DNA from 2 places in the Microbacterium sp. CGR2 genome. Region 2 is predicted to be linked to the other one. Evidence: predicted binding sites of a transcription regulator. Region 2 holds the regulator's gene; the other holds the start of a gene.
What was found. The regulator HrcA, encoded in region 2, represses chaperone genes, less so after heat shock. The targets are predictions, from matches to a motif close to TTNGCACTCGNNNNNNNCGAGTGCNAA.

Region 1: the regulator HrcA is predicted to act here: its motif matches at 5,466-5,492, upstream of groES (co-chaperone GroES).

Annotation. Positions count from the first base shown of each region.
Region 1 is NZ_RBHX01000001.1:1,976,739-1,984,027, forward strand. It holds gene rimI (ribosomal protein S18-alanine N-acetyltransferase) at 1-301, shown strand, start outside; gene tsaD (tRNA (adenosine(37)-N6)-threonylcarbamoyltransferase complex transferase subunit TsaD) at 298-1,386, shown strand; gene D7252_RS10115 (hypothetical protein) at 1,383-1,883, shown strand; gene D7252_RS10120 (hypothetical protein) at 1,888-2,979, shown strand; gene D7252_RS10125 (hypothetical protein) at 2,963-4,213, shown strand; gene D7252_RS10130 (THUMP-like domain-containing protein) at 4,217-5,419, opposite strand; gene groES (co-chaperone GroES) at 5,579-5,875, shown strand; gene rarD (EamA family transporter RarD) at 5,997-6,929, shown strand; gene D7252_RS10145 (ABC transporter substrate-binding protein) at 7,074-7,289, shown strand, end outside.
Region 2 is NZ_RBHX01000001.1:3,121,660-3,128,948, reverse strand. It holds gene D7252_RS15750 (ABC transporter permease) at 1-587, opposite strand, end outside; gene lepA (translation elongation factor 4) at 820-2,673, shown strand; gene D7252_RS15740 (DUF1990 family protein) at 2,766-3,419, shown strand; gene hemW (radical SAM family heme chaperone HemW) at 3,436-4,674, shown strand; gene hrcA (heat-inducible transcriptional repressor HrcA) at 4,766-5,800, shown strand; gene dnaJ (molecular chaperone DnaJ) at 5,838-6,953, shown strand; gene D7252_RS15720 (16S rRNA (uracil(1498)-N(3))-methyltransferase) at 6,956-7,289, shown strand, end outside.

The sequences.
Region 1 (7,289 bases), 1.1 Mb from region 2:
CAGCCCGGATGCCGACATCCAGACCATCGCCCTCGTCGCCGAACAACGCGGACGAGGGCGGGGCAGGACGCTGTTGCGGGCGCTGCTCGACGCGGCTGCCGAGCGGGGTGCGCGTGAGGTCTTCCTGGAGGTCAGGGCGGACAACCCGACCGCGGAAGGCTTGTACGCCGCGGAGGGCTTCGAGGAGATCGGCAGGCGTCCTCGCTACTATCAGCCGGACGACGTGGATGCGATCGTGATGCGGCTGGACATACGCCGGCGCACGCTTGGCGCACGCGCAGTCGAGGAGGCGAACACATGAGCGAACCGTTGGTGCTGGGCATCGAGACCAGCTGTGATGAGACCGGCATCGGGATCGTGCGCGGTCGCACCCTGCTCTCCAACACGATCGCCTCGAGCATGGACGAGCACGCACGCTTCGGCGGCGTCGTGCCCGAGGTCGCCGCCCGCGCCCACCTCGAGGCGTTGCAGCCGGCCATCGACGCCGCGCTCGCCGAGGCGGGCGTAAGCCTCGACGACCTCGACGCGGTCGCCGTGACCAGCGGTCCAGGGCTCGCCGGGGCACTCATGGTGGGCGTCGGGGCGGCGAAGGGGCTCGCGGTGTCGCTCGGCAAGCCCCTGTATGCCGTGAACCATCTCGTCGGTCACATCGCCGCAGACATCCTCACCCCCGACTCCGCACCGCTCGAGTACCCCACGATCGCGCTGCTGGTGTCAGGGGGCCACACCTCGCTCCTGCACGTGCGTGACCTCACCACCGACGTCGAACTGCTGGGCGAGACCATGGACGATGCGGCGGGCGAAGCCTTCGACAAGGTCGCCCGTCTGCTTTCGCTGCCGTATCCCGGCGGTCCGGAGATCGATCGCGCGGCACTCGACGGCGACCCGAATGCGATCCGGTTCCCCCGAGGGCTCTCCCGTGCCTCCGACCTGGCCAAGCACCGGTACGACTTCTCGTTCTCGGGACTGAAGACCGCGGTGGCCCGTTGGGTCGAGAGATTCGAGGCGGAAGCCGCGTCCGAGGAGGGTCCGGCGCGCGAACTTCCGGTCGCCGACGTCGCTGCGAGCTTCCGCGAGGCGGTCGTCGATGTCCTCGTGACCAAGGCGCTCGCCGCCTGCGCAGACCTCGGCGTCCCGCGTCTGCTGCTGGGTGGGGGCGTGATAGCCAACCGGCGTCTGCGTGAAGTCGCTTTAGAGCGCGCAGCGCAGGCCGGCGTGACGGTGCGCATCCCGCCGCTGTCGCTGTGTACCGACAACGGCGCCATGATCGCTGCGCTCGCGGCCGAGCTGATCTCTTCGGGGCGGCCGCCGTCGACGCTCGCCTTCGGAGCCGACTCGACGCTGCCGGTGACCGAGATACAGGTGGCGGAAGCCGTGGCCGCATGAGCGACGTCCCGCGAACCCACGACCCCGACGGCACGGCGCCCCGATCCACGCCCGTGCCCCCCACGCGGATCGAGCGACCCTCCGAAGAGGTCGAGCATCCCGCGGGGACGGCGCGCATCCCCGGGGCCAGGCGCGACGGATACACCAAGCTGCCCACTGGTCCGGTAGGCGTCGAGCCGGTGGTGGTGAGCGGTCCTGACATCGACGCCACCGACGATCACGAGTGGTCGCCGTCGACGGAGGCGACCAGTGTCGACGACACGAGGCTCGCGCCCTGGGCGCTCCTCGCCGCGATCGTGGCGCTCGGAGCATCGTTCTTCGTGGGTTGGGGCATTCCGGTCGCCATCGTGGCCGTGATCGCCGCGGTCATGTCGCTCCGGCGGCCCGTCGAGAACCGCGCCATGGCTCGGTGGGCACTCGTGCTCGGGCTCTGCGCCACCGTCTACAGTCTGGGGTGGCTCGTGTGGGCGGGAATGCAGTTCGAGAGGCTCGGATAGCCGCATGCTGAACGCCGACGAGCTCGAGGAACTCCGCGCTCTGCATGCGCGGGCTTACGGGCGCGACGGCGGTCTCACGGATGCCGAGGCGGCGAGGCTGCGAGAGCTCGACGTGCGTCGCAGGGCCGTCGACGACGCTCCCGCAAAGGCCGCGCAGCGCGAAGAATCGACGGCGCCGGATGCCCCTTCCAGGAGCTGGCAGGATCCGAAGGTGTTCGTCGCGCCACTCGGAGTCCCCGCCGAGCCTCACGAACCGGAGTCGTCTGCTTCTGCGCCTGCGTCCGCCACCTCCTTCCTCTCACTTGTACGGTCCCACTGGCGTCCCGTCGCCCTCGCCGCCGCCGTGCTCGTGGTCGGCGGCATCGGTCTGGGGGGAGCGCTGTTCGGAAAGCCCGCCGAACCGGCCCTGGAATTGACACCGGAGCAGCAGAAATGGCATGAGGCGATCGTCGCCGGAGGCGATTACGACTCCGGCTCGGTGCGAGCGGCCGCCGTGGAGGGCGACGTGGTCGTCTGGACCGCGACGAAGGACGAACGAAAGCGCACGTGCCTCATCTTCAGCGACGGCGACCAGGCGCGGCCGAACTGCCAGCTCACGGATGCCGTCATGTCCGAAGGGATCTGGGGTTCCATCGTGGTCGAGGCCAACTCGGAGATTCGACGCGAAGTCCAGGCGCAGGTGCTTTTCACCGCGTCGGGGCAGCCTGCGGTCGCCGTCAGCTCATACGAACACGACAGCGGGTCCACCGGCATGACCTACGCCAACGCGAACGAGACGCGAATCGCCGAGAAACTCGTCGGTGAGGGTTTCGACCCCCCGTCGATCTGGGTGATCGGATACGACGATGCCGTGCCGATCTGGACGGCGACGATGTCGGAATCGCGAGAGCAATGCCTCATCTACGACGGCGCAACCGACCCGATCGAGCTGTCCTGCAGTGACACCGAGTCGCTCCAGGCGGACACCCCGCTCCTCGGCCTCTCCCGCATCGATGCGTCGGGGGCGACGACGCGGTACGAGATGCAGGCGGGCAACGGTCCCTCATTCCTCGTGATCACCCGCGAGGGAGGCGAGGTCGGTGCCGCCGGCGACTGAGGACGGTGAGCTTCGCGCCCTGCAGACGAAGGCGTACGGCCGCGGCGGCGGGCTGACGGATGCCGAGGCGCGTCGCCTCCGCGAACTCCAAGCGGCGGCGGTGGCACCGCCCGCGGTCGTCGAGTCCGCCGCGTCGCCTCCACGCAGCCCGGCGGTCGTCGAGTCCGACCTTCCGACGGCGTCCGAAACTTCCGACGCCGACCCCTCGACGAGCCCGGGCCCCGGGGAATCCGACCGGGCGGCGCACTTGCACACTCACGACTCCACGGGCTCCCGAGGTAACACGGACTCCGAAGACTCCGTCGCCCCGCGCAACCCGTTGCGCCGTCGCTGGATGGTGGTGGCGGCAGCATCCGCTCTTCTGCTGGTGATCGGTGTCGGCGTGGGCTGGGCGCTCTTCGCGCAGCGGTCAGAGGGAATCGTCCTCACCGCTGAGCAGCAGCAACGCCGTCTCGAGCTGTCCGAGAAGGCGGGGTACGACGAATCGTCCGTCCGCGCCATCGGCCAGGATGACGACGCTCTCGTCTGGTTCGCCACGAAGGACGGCGGGGAGTCGACGTGCATGGTGCTCGACGTCGCGGACCAGTCCAGCGACGTGTGCCTGGAGTCGAGCGAGGTCACCCCGATGTGGTTGTCCACCTCCGTGATGCTCGCGCCGGAGGAGAACGCCGACGACGCCGCCGATGACGGCGTCGGCCCGGATGCAGCCGCTGAGGTGCCTGAGGCCACCAGCGTCTCCGCCTACCTCGTCTACGCCACGACCGGCGAGCCGCTCGCGGTGATCGATCGCTGGACCCAGGCCGACGCGATGCTTCAGGGCTTCAGCGGCGACGAGCGCGACCGGGCGCACGAACTGTTCGATGAAGGGTACGAGGCCGGGCTGTCGATCATCGGGTACTTCTACGGCGAGCCGGTCTGGCTGGCGAACCACGCCACCGGCGCGACCTTTGCGACCTGCCTGGTGGTCGATGCCGCCGACGACACCGAATGCGGTCCCGAGCAAGAAGTGCTGAGTCAAGGACTCCGGGTCATGGTCGAAGAGCCGGCGGGGACGATACCGGCCTCGTGGAACATCGAAGTGGCTTACACCCGGGGCCAGACGCCGTACCTCACGATCACCGGGGGTGGAAGGCAACCCACGTTCCGCACGGAAGACGGCGACAGGACCGAGCTCGGGGGTGAGCACGGTGATCCGATCGAGGTCACGATACCGAGCGAACCCGAAGAGAGATGACGCCTAGTCGGCGGCGGGCACGCGGTCGGCGAGGATGGCCTGGCGCTGATTTCCGACTCGTGCGAGGATCAGCGTCGCCTCCGCGTCGCCGCGCAGAGTGAGCTTCTTGCGGAACGCGGCCGGGTCGATGTCCATGCCGCGCTTCTTGATCTCCAGGCGTCCGACGCCGTTCGCCTTCAGGGCGGCACTGATCGCCTTCGGGTTGGCGGGCATCGTCTCGCGTACGCGGAACGACTGCACGAACGGGCTCGTCAGCGCCGAGTCGGAGGTCAGGTACGCGATGTGCCGGTCGAGCATGCCCGCATCCAGACTTCTCGCGACATCGCCGATGAGACGGGCGCGGATCACTGCGCCGTCCGGCTCGTGCACGAAAGCGCCCAACGGACGCACAGCGGCATCGTCCGCGTCAGCGCCTGCCGTGAGTTCATGTGACCGATCGCCGCGAATCACGAGAGCTGCGCGTCGGACTCCCTCGCGGGCCAGCGACCCTGTCCACACCACCAGCTCGACCACGCTGCCGTCGGCGCTCACCCACTGCGCTTCGGCCTCCGCAGGGAGAGAATCGCGGTCGTGCGCCGGTCCGAGCTTGATGCCGGCGGGCATGCGTGAAGCCACGTCGAACGCCCAGTCGAGAGAGGGGGAGTAGTCGTCCGCCGACACCCGACGGGTCTCGCCGTGACCCGCCGTGCGTCGTGCCGGATCCATCCACACCGCGGCAGAAGCTGCCGGCGCGGAAGTGATCGAGTCTTCTGCGGTGGCATGCCGCACGACCGCGCTGTCTCCGAACGGAGCGAGGTTGTAGGCCGCGATCACGGCGGTGACCTCGTCGGCGTCGACCGCGAGGACATCGAGCCCTGCGCCCGTGAAAGCGAGAGAGTCCCCACCGATTCCGCAGCCCAGGTCCGTGACGTGCGCGATCCCTGCGCTCCTCATCCGCTGGGCATGGCGGGCGGCGACACCGAGCCGGGTGGCCTGCTCGAGACCGGCGCGGGTGAACAGCATCCGCTCGGCGAACGGACCGAACTTGGCTCGGGCCTTCTCGCGGAGGCGCGCCTGTCCCACCACGGCGGAGACGAGCTCGGGCGAGTGGCCGGCGGTACGCAGACGTGAGACGGCGCGGGCGACTTCGGCGGTCGTCTCGATCGGGCCCAGCCCGTCCAGCAGCTCGAGGCCGGCGGGGGTCAGCAGCGCTCGCAGCTCGGACATCACGTGCTCAGCCTACGTCCCTCGATCGGATCGACTCGCGGAAGCATTGGCACTCGCATTGCATGAGTGCCAGCCGAGCGCATACACTGGCATTAGCACTCTCGGGTTGAGAGTGCGAACAAGTCTTTCGTGTCAGCGTCAAGAAAGAAGAGGTAGACCGTGTCGGTTTCCATCAAGCCGCTCGAGGACCGCATCGTCATCAAGCAGGTCGAGGCCGAGCAGACCACCGCGAGTGGCCTGGTCATCCCCGACACCGCCAAGGAGAAGCCCCAGGAGGGCGAGGTCGTGGCGGTCGGCCCCGGCCGTATCGATGACAACGGCAACCGCGTCCCGATCGACGTCTCCGTCGGCGACCGCGTCCTGTACAGCAAGTACGGCGGCACCGAGGTGAAGTTCGGCGCAGACGAGTACCTCGTCCTGTCGGCTCGCGACGTCCTCGCCGTCGTCGTTCGCTGAACCGCGTAGTCCTCGAAGAGGCTCGGATGCTCCGGCATCCGGGCCTCTTCTGCGTCTGGCCGCAGAGGTCGGCTTCCCGCTCGCGGCGCCGACCCCTCGGCGCACCGAATAGGCTCGTGCAGTGACCCCAGACACGACCCGCGCCACTCAGACCGCCGGAGTCGCCTACGCCGGAGCCGCGTACCTCCTCTGGGGTGTCCTCCCGCTGTACTTCCTCCTGCTCGCCCCGACCGGGCCCTGGGAGGTCGTCGCCTGGCGCGTGGTGCTGTCGTTGGTGTTCTGCATGCTGTTGCTCACCGTCACGCGCGGATGGGCTGCGCTCCGCGTGATCGCGACGCAGCCGCGGCTGCTCGGCTGGACCGCGCTGGCGGGCGTGCTGATCTACGTCAACTGGCAGGTCTTCGTCATCGGGACGCTGACCGGGCATGTGGTCGAGACCAGTCTCGGCTACTTCATCAACCCGATAACCACGGTGCTGCTGGGTGTCTTCGTCTTGAAAGAGCGCATCCGTCGGCTGCAGTGGGCCGCCATCGGCATCGCCGCGATCGCCGTGATCGTGATCGTGGCCGCTTACCGTTCCTTCCCGTGGATCGCGCTGTCGCTGACCCTGTCCTTCGGCGTCTACGGGCTGATCAAGAAGAAGATCGGCCCCTCCGTCGATGCGGTGAGCGGACTCACCCTCGAATCGTTCTGGCTGGTTCCCATCGCGGTCGTGCAGCTGGTCCTCGTCGCGCAGACCCCGGCGGGGATCACGATCGGGGCCAACGGCTGGCAGCACGCGGTACTGCTCGCACTGGCCGGAGTGGTCACGGCCGTGCCCCTGCTGCTCTTCGCCGCCGGAACCCGCAGAGTGAACCTCGCCGTGATCGGCATGATCCAATTCGTCACCCCGGTGATGCAGTTCATCCTCGGTGTCGCCGTGCTCGGGGAGCCGATGCCGCCGGAGCGCTGGGCCGGATTCATCATCGTCTGGATCGCCATCGGGGTGTTCGTCGTGGATCTCGTTCTCAGCGCACGCCGCGGTCGCGGCTCCGCGGCAGGACCGATCACCTGATTCGCCCGGCTCAGCGCGGCAAAACTCGGTGTCGGATCGTTAACGCACCGAAACACTTGCGACCCCTGCGCGCGCACATCTCGCCCTAGTGTTAGAGCACCCGAGCGTGGTCATGTCCACGTTCAGTTACGCAAGGGAGCATCAATGAACGCTTTGAAGGGTTCGCGCAGCGCGAAGGTCTTCGCGGGGATCGCGCTGCTCGGCGCATCCGCAATGGTCATCGCCGGCTGCAGCACACCGTCCGAGGAGCCCTCGGGCGGAGGTGGAGACAAGCCCGCCGCCGACCTGACGCTGAAGCTCGGTTCGCTGCTGCCCGCCACCGGTTCGCTCGCGTTCCTCGGCGCGCCGATGGAGGCCGGC
Region 2 (7,289 bases):
AAGGTGAGGTGCTGCAGTTTGTCGATGATGTAGGGGAAGAACCCGTCGATATCTCTGCCGCCGGCTCCGGTGACGTAGAAGACGCGGACGCCGAGCCAGTCGTTGAAGGCGATGGCGAGCAGCACGATCCCGAGCGCCGCCACCACGATCGGGATGTTCATGGTGATGATCGAGGTCGCCTGGCCGATGCGGTCGGCGACTTTGTACTGGCGAGAGGCCGTGTACACGCCGAGTGCGATGCCGAGGGCGGCACCGATGACAGTCGCGCCGAGGACCAATTCGCCGGAGATCCACATCCGGTAGGCGATCTGTTCGTTCACCGACTGACCGACCGGGCTCTTTCCCCAGTCCCATCGGAAGATGATGCCGCTGAACCAATCCCACCACCGCACGGCGAGCGGAACCGTGTCGCTGAGCCCCAGCGGCTCCAGGGTCTGTGTGATCTCGTCCGGCGACAGCGGCGGGCGACGCCCGACATAGTTGCTTCGAGGATCGAGGAAGGCCCAGGCAAGGAAGTAGGTCACGTTCGTCGCGACCACGATCATGAGCAGCCAGCCGAGTGCTCGGCGCACGAGATACTTGATCAAAGTGATGAGTCTTTCTCTTTACAGTCGCGCTCGGGATCCGCCGGCGCTTCTGTGAGCCGTGTAGTCACTTAACCACAGTGTGTACCCGTTTGTATACGCCTGAGACCGGGATTCACCGAAGCTTTTCGCCACCCACCCGGTATGCCGATATTCCGCTTGGACAACTTCGGGAGACTATCACCGCTCGCGCGGAATCGGGAATCATCGTCCCTGACCGTAGAATCAACGGGACATGTCACCACGCGCCCTCACACCTCTTCAGCCTGCCTCGACGCCGGCTGCGCAGATTCGCAACTTCTGCATCATCGCCCACATCGATCACGGCAAGTCGACTCTCGCCGACCGGATGCTCCAGATCACCGGTGTGGTCTCCGACCGCGACATGCGGGCGCAGTACCTCGACCGCATGGACATCGAACGCGAGCGCGGCATCACCATCAAGAGCCAGGCGGTGCGGATGCCGTGGCAGATCGACGGCGAGACGTTCGCGCTCAACATGATCGACACCCCGGGTCACGTCGACTTCACGTACGAAGTCTCTCGGTCGCTCGCCGCGTGCGAGGGCGCGATCCTGCTGGTCGACGCGGCGCAGGGGATCGAGGCGCAGACTCTCGCGAACCTCTACCTCGCTCTCGAGAACGACCTGAACATCATCCCGGTGCTCAACAAGATCGACCTCCCGGCGGCCGACCCGGAGAAGTACGCGAAGGAGCTGGCATCCCTCATCGGCGGCAAGCCGGAGGACGTCCTGCGCGTGTCCGGCAAGACCGGCGTCGGCGTCGAAGAGCTCCTCGATCGGATCGTCCAGGAGATCCCCGCCCCCGTCGGCGACGCAGACGCTCCGGCCCGCGCGATGATCTTCGACTCCGTCTACGACGCCTACCGGGGCGTGATCACCTACGTGCGCATGGTGGACGGCAGTCTGTCGCCGCGCGAGCGCATCCAGATGATGTCGACCGGCGCGAATCACGAGGCGCTCGAGGTCGGAGTCTCCAGCCCCGAACCATCGCCGTCCAAGGGTCTCGGTGTCGGCGAGGTCGGATATCTGATCACCGGCGTGAAGGACGTGCGCCTGTCGAAGGTCGGTGACACCGTCACCACCGCGCGCAAGCCTTCGGATCAGCCGCTTCCCGGCTACACGGATCCGAAGCCGATGGTCTTCTCCGGCCTCTATCCGATCGACGGAAGCGACTACGGCGAGCTTCGCGAGGCGCTCGACAAGCTCAAGCTCTCGGACGCATCGTTGGCGTACGAGCCGGAGACCTCCGTCGCTCTCGGATTCGGCTTCCGCTGCGGATTCCTCGGACTCCTGCATCTGGAGATCATCACGGAGCGCCTCGAACGCGAGTTCGGTCTCGACCTCATCACCACCGCTCCGAGCGTGATCTACGAGGTCCTCACGTCCGACACCGGCGAGACCGTCACCGTGACGAACCCGAGCGAGTACCCCGACGGGCGTATCGGGTCGGTGTCCGAGCCGATGGTCAAAGCCGCGATCCTGCTGCCGAAGGACTACGTCGGCACCGTCATGGAGCTGTGCCAGACCCGCCGCGGAACGCTGCTGGGGATGGAGTACTTCTCCGAGGAGCGGGTCGAGCTGCGCTACAACATGCCGCTCGGCGAGATCGTCTTCGACTTCTTCGACCAGCTCAAGTCGAAGACCCAGGGCTACGCCTCGCTCGATTACGAGCCGTCCGGCCAGCAGGAAGCCGACCTCGTCAAGGTCGACATCCTCCTGCAGGGAGAGAAGGTCGACGCCTTCAGCTCGATCGTGCATCGCGAGAAGGCCTACGCCTACGGGACGATGATGGCCGAGCGCCTGCGCAAGCTCATCCCGCGTCAGCAGTTCGAAGTGCCGATCCAGGCAGCCATCGGCGCGCGCATCATCGCCCGCGAGACCATCCGCGCGATCCGCAAGGATGTGCTCGCCAAGTGCTACGGCGGCGACATCACCCGTAAGCGCAAGCTCCTCGAGAAGCAGAAGGAGGGCAAGAAGCGCATGAAGATGGTCGGTCGCGTCGAGGTGCCCCAGGAGGCGTTCATCGCGGCGCTCTCCGGCGACGTCGACGGCAAAGACAAGAAGTAGCGTCACCGCTCCATCCCGCAGACGACCGCGTCGGGAGACGTCGTGCAGCGGGTGGGTGTGATCGCTCAGGCAACCGGAAGTAGGCTGAACTCATGCGGCGCGGGACTTTCCGAGACGACACGGTGGACTATGCGGCCGTGGGTGCGACCCACGCCCCCGACCTGATGCACTACCCGCCGGAGCGCAGCATCCCGGCGGAGGAATCCTGGCGTATCGGCAGCGGCGCCGAGCGCTTCCAGACCGCCGGTGAGGCGCTTCTCTCGTGGACGGCGCAGCGTGCCGCCGGTCTCTCGGTCGACGACCTTCGGCCTGCTCCCGGCCCGGCCTACGCCGGTGTGAGCTTCGATGCCGAGGGCAACCCGATCGCTCCGAGCAAGCGTGACGTCGAGCCGCGCTACGACGCCGAGGGAACGCCTTTCGTCGGCGCGGGCATGACCCTGCACCTCAAAGGACGCGTCGGCGGCATGCGTGCCGATTCGGAGCTACGGGTGATCTCGGTCACCGAGGAGACTCGGCGGATCGGGTTCGTCCTCGGCACCGTCGGCGGCTCGGTGGTCAGCGGCGAGGAGTCCTTCGACGTCGAGTGGCGCGAAGACACTGACGAGGTGTGGTTCACCGTTCGTGCCTTCGATCGGCCGAATTCGCTTCTCTACCGGGTGCTGCCGGTGCTGGTCAAGCGCCGTCGGCGCGAACTCTTCGCCCGTTATCTGCGGGCGATCTCTCCGCTGTACGCCACTCCGGTCTGATGACGAGCATGCTCTGATGGCGGGACCCCTCCCGCTCGGCGACCCTGCGCCGCCCGACGGCCGACTGCCCGCCGACCTCCCGATCGACCGCGCGGTGCCGTTCTCGGCTTACCTTCACGTGCCCTTCTGCCGTGTGCGCTGCGGGTACTGCGATTTCAACACGTACACGTCGAGTGAGCTGCGCGGCGCGAAGCAGGAAGACTACGCCTCGACGCTCATCGCCGAGATCGAGATGGCGCGCCGAGTGCTCGCGGAGGCCGACGCGCTCCGGCCGATGGACACCGTCTTCTTCGGAGGCGGAACGCCCACACTGCTTCCGGCGGGCGACCTGGCGAGGATGCTCGGCGCCGCAGCATCCGCCTTCGGCTTGGCCGCCGACGCCGAGATCACCGTCGAAGCCAACCCCGACACGGTGACGCCCGAGGTCGCGCGCACCCTCGCCGACGCCGGCGTGACGCGTCTGTCGATCGGCATGCAGTCCGCCGTGCCGCACGTCCTCGCGGCGCTCGACCGGACGCACCAACCGGACAACGTGCGCACGGCCGTCGCCGCAGCGAAGGCCGCGGGCCTCGCGGTCAGCGTCGACCTCATCTACGGTGCCCCCGGTGAATCCCTCTCGGACTGGGAAGCATCGCTCGACGCCGCGCTGGAACTCGACTCCGAGCACATCTCCGCGTACGCACTGATCATCGAGGACGGCACCAAGCTCGCCAGGCAGATTCGACGCGGCGAGGTACCGACGCCCGACGACGATCTGCAGGCGGACATGTACGAGCTCGCCGATGCGCGCCTCGCTGCCGCCGGGTTCGACTGGTACGAGGTGAGCAACTGGGCACGTCGGTCGCCGGCCTCCGGCACGTCGGAGGAGAATCGCTCACGGCACAACCTCGCATACTGGCGGGGGAGTGACTGGTGGGGATTCGGCCCGGGCGCCCATAGCCATGTGGCCGGTCTTCGCTGGTGGAATGTGAAGCACCCCGCGGCCTACGCGCAGCGGCTCGCAGCATCCGAATCTCCCGCTGCCGGCATCGAGCGGCCCGACGACGAATCCCGTCTGCTGGAGCGCATCCTGCTGCTCAGCCGCATTCGAGAGGGCATCTCGATCGACACGATTCCGCTCGCCAATCGAACCAGGGTCGCCGGGCTCATCGCCGACGGACTCGTCGATCCCACCGCCGCCATCGGAGGCCGCATCCAGCTCACGCTCCGCGGGCGCCTCCTGGCTGACGCCGTCGTCCGGGAACTGACCGATTGACTCAGCGTCTCGTCGGCTCTGAGGAGTAGGATTGGCACTCGGAACATCAGAGTGCCAACGAGTGTCCGAGTGCCGGCGAGAGGAGAAGGTGATGGTCTCAGAACGAGGGCTCCAGGTTCTCCGCGCGATCGTGCAGGACTACGTCGAAACTCACGAGCCGGTCGGCAGCCGCTCGATCGTCGATCGCTACTCGTTCGGGGTGTCCGCGGCCACCATCCGCAACGACATGGCTCTCCTCGAAGACGAGGAACTCATCGCGGCTCCGCATACGTCGTCGGGCCGCGTGCCCACCGACAAGGGCTATCGCGTCTTCGTCAATCATCTGGCGCAACTGCGCCCGCTCAGCGTCGCGCAGCGCACCGCGATCGAGTCGTTCCTCACCGCACCGACCGACCTCGACGACCTCATGATCCGCACGGTGCGGGTGTTGACCCAGCTGACCGGCCAGGTCGCGCTGGCGCAGTACCCGTCGTTCGCACGCGCGCACATCACGCATCTCGAGCTGGTGGCGCTCGCTCCCAATCGCATGCTGATCGTGCTCGTCACCGATGCGGGCGGCGTCTCCCAGCGGATGGCCGCCCTGCCCGTCGATGTCGACGAGGCCGAGACCATGATGCTGCGGGCGCGCCTTTCCGCCCTGATCACCGGTCAGGCCGTGAGTGATGCGGCGGAGCGCCTGCAGAACCTCCGTGGCACGACCGAGGAACGGCCCGACGACGCAGCACTGCATGCCCTCGCCGCCGTCGTCGAAGAAGAACTCGGCGAGTTCCGCCAGGAGCGGCTCGTGATGGCGGGGGCGGCGACGCTCGCCCGCCGCGAACAAGACTTCCGTGGCAGCATCCATCCTCTGCTCGAGGCGATCGAAGAGCAGGTGACGCTGCTCCGGTTGATGAGCGAGATGGTCACCGACGAGCACGGCCTGGCAGCCAGCATCGGCACCGAGAACGCCCCGTTCGGTCTCGGCGAGGCGTCCATCGTCGCCAGCAACTATGCCGCTCCCAGCGGCACGGCGCGCGTCGGCGTGATGGGGCCGACGCGCATGGACTATCCGAGCAATCTCGCCGCAGCGCGGGCGGTCGCCCGCTATCTGTCGCGGATGCTCGACGAAGACGAGGCCGCTCGCTGAGGCGACGGCCACCAGAGACACACGCAGAAAGGCGATTGTGGCGGATCACTATGAGGTTCTCGGGGTGTCCCGGGACGCTTCCACCGACGAGATCAAGAAGGCATACCGACGCCTGGCGCGTCAGCTGCACCCCGACGTGAACCCGGGCGAAGACGCTGCCGAGCGCTTCAAGCTCGTCACCCACGCGTACGACGTGCTCAGCGACGACGATTCGCGGCGCCGCTACGACATGGGCGGCGGTGACGGCGCAGCAGGCAACTTCAACGGCTTCGGCGGCTTCGGCGACATCTTCGAGACGTTCTTCGGCGCGTCGCAGGGAGGCGGACGCGGTGGTCGTCCGCGGTCGCGCCGGGAGCGCGGCCAGGATGCCCTCGTCCGCGTCACCCTCGATCTCGGCGATGTCGTCTTCGGAGCGCATCGTGACATCGAGGTCGACACGGCCGTTCTGTGCGAGACATGCCAGGGTTCGTGCTGCCAGGAAGGCACGTCGCCCGTCACGTGCGACATCTGCGGCGGCTCGGGCCATGTACAGCGCCAGGTGCGCAGCCTGCTCGGCAACGTCGTCACCTCGCAGCCGTGCGGAACCTGCGAAGGCTACGGCACGACGATCCCGTATCCGTGCCCGACCTGCGCCGGGCAGGGACGCGTGCGGTCCCGCCGTACCGTGTCGCTCGACATCCCCGCCGGCGTCGAGACCGGACTTCGCCTGCAGCTTCCGGGCTCGGGTGAGGTCGGCAAGGCCGGCGGCCCCAACGGAGACCTGTACGTCGAGGTCACCGTGAACGCGCATCCCGCCTTCAGCCGTGAGGGTGACGATCTGCTCGCGACCCTGGAGGTGTCGATGACGGATGCCATTCTCGGCACGGACACGTCGATCCAGGGACTCGACGGCGAAGTGGATCTGGAGATCCGCCCCGGCGTCCAGTCCGGCGACGTGCTCACGATCAAGGGGCGCGGCATCACGCCGCTGCGCGGCAACCAGCGCGGTGACCTCCGCGTCGGTGTGCAGGTGGTCACGCCGACCAAGCTGGACTCCACTCAGCGCGCCTTGATCGAAGACTTCGCGAAGAAGGCGAAAGCGCCCGGGCCGCAGCTCGCCCAGTTCCAGCAGGGACTGTTCTCGAAGCTCCGCGACCGGTTCCGCACGCACTGATCGTGGCGCTGCACTTCCTGGTCGAATCGTCGACGGATGCCGCGGTCGGCGATGTCGTGTCGCTCACCGGCGCTGAGGCCAAGCACGCGGCGGTGGTGCGCCGCCTCCGCGTCGGCGAGACCGTGACCGTCGGCGACGGCACCGGGGTATGGCTGACCGGCGTGGCGGAGGACGTCACCCCGTCTCGCGTGGACGTGCGCGTCGACGAGCGGACCGAGCGTGCTGCTCCGTCACCGCGGATCGTGCTCGTCCAGGCTCTTGCCAAGGGCGACCGCGACGAGTTGGCCGTGCAGGCCGCATGCGAGCTCGGCGTCGATGAGATCGTCCCGTGGCAGG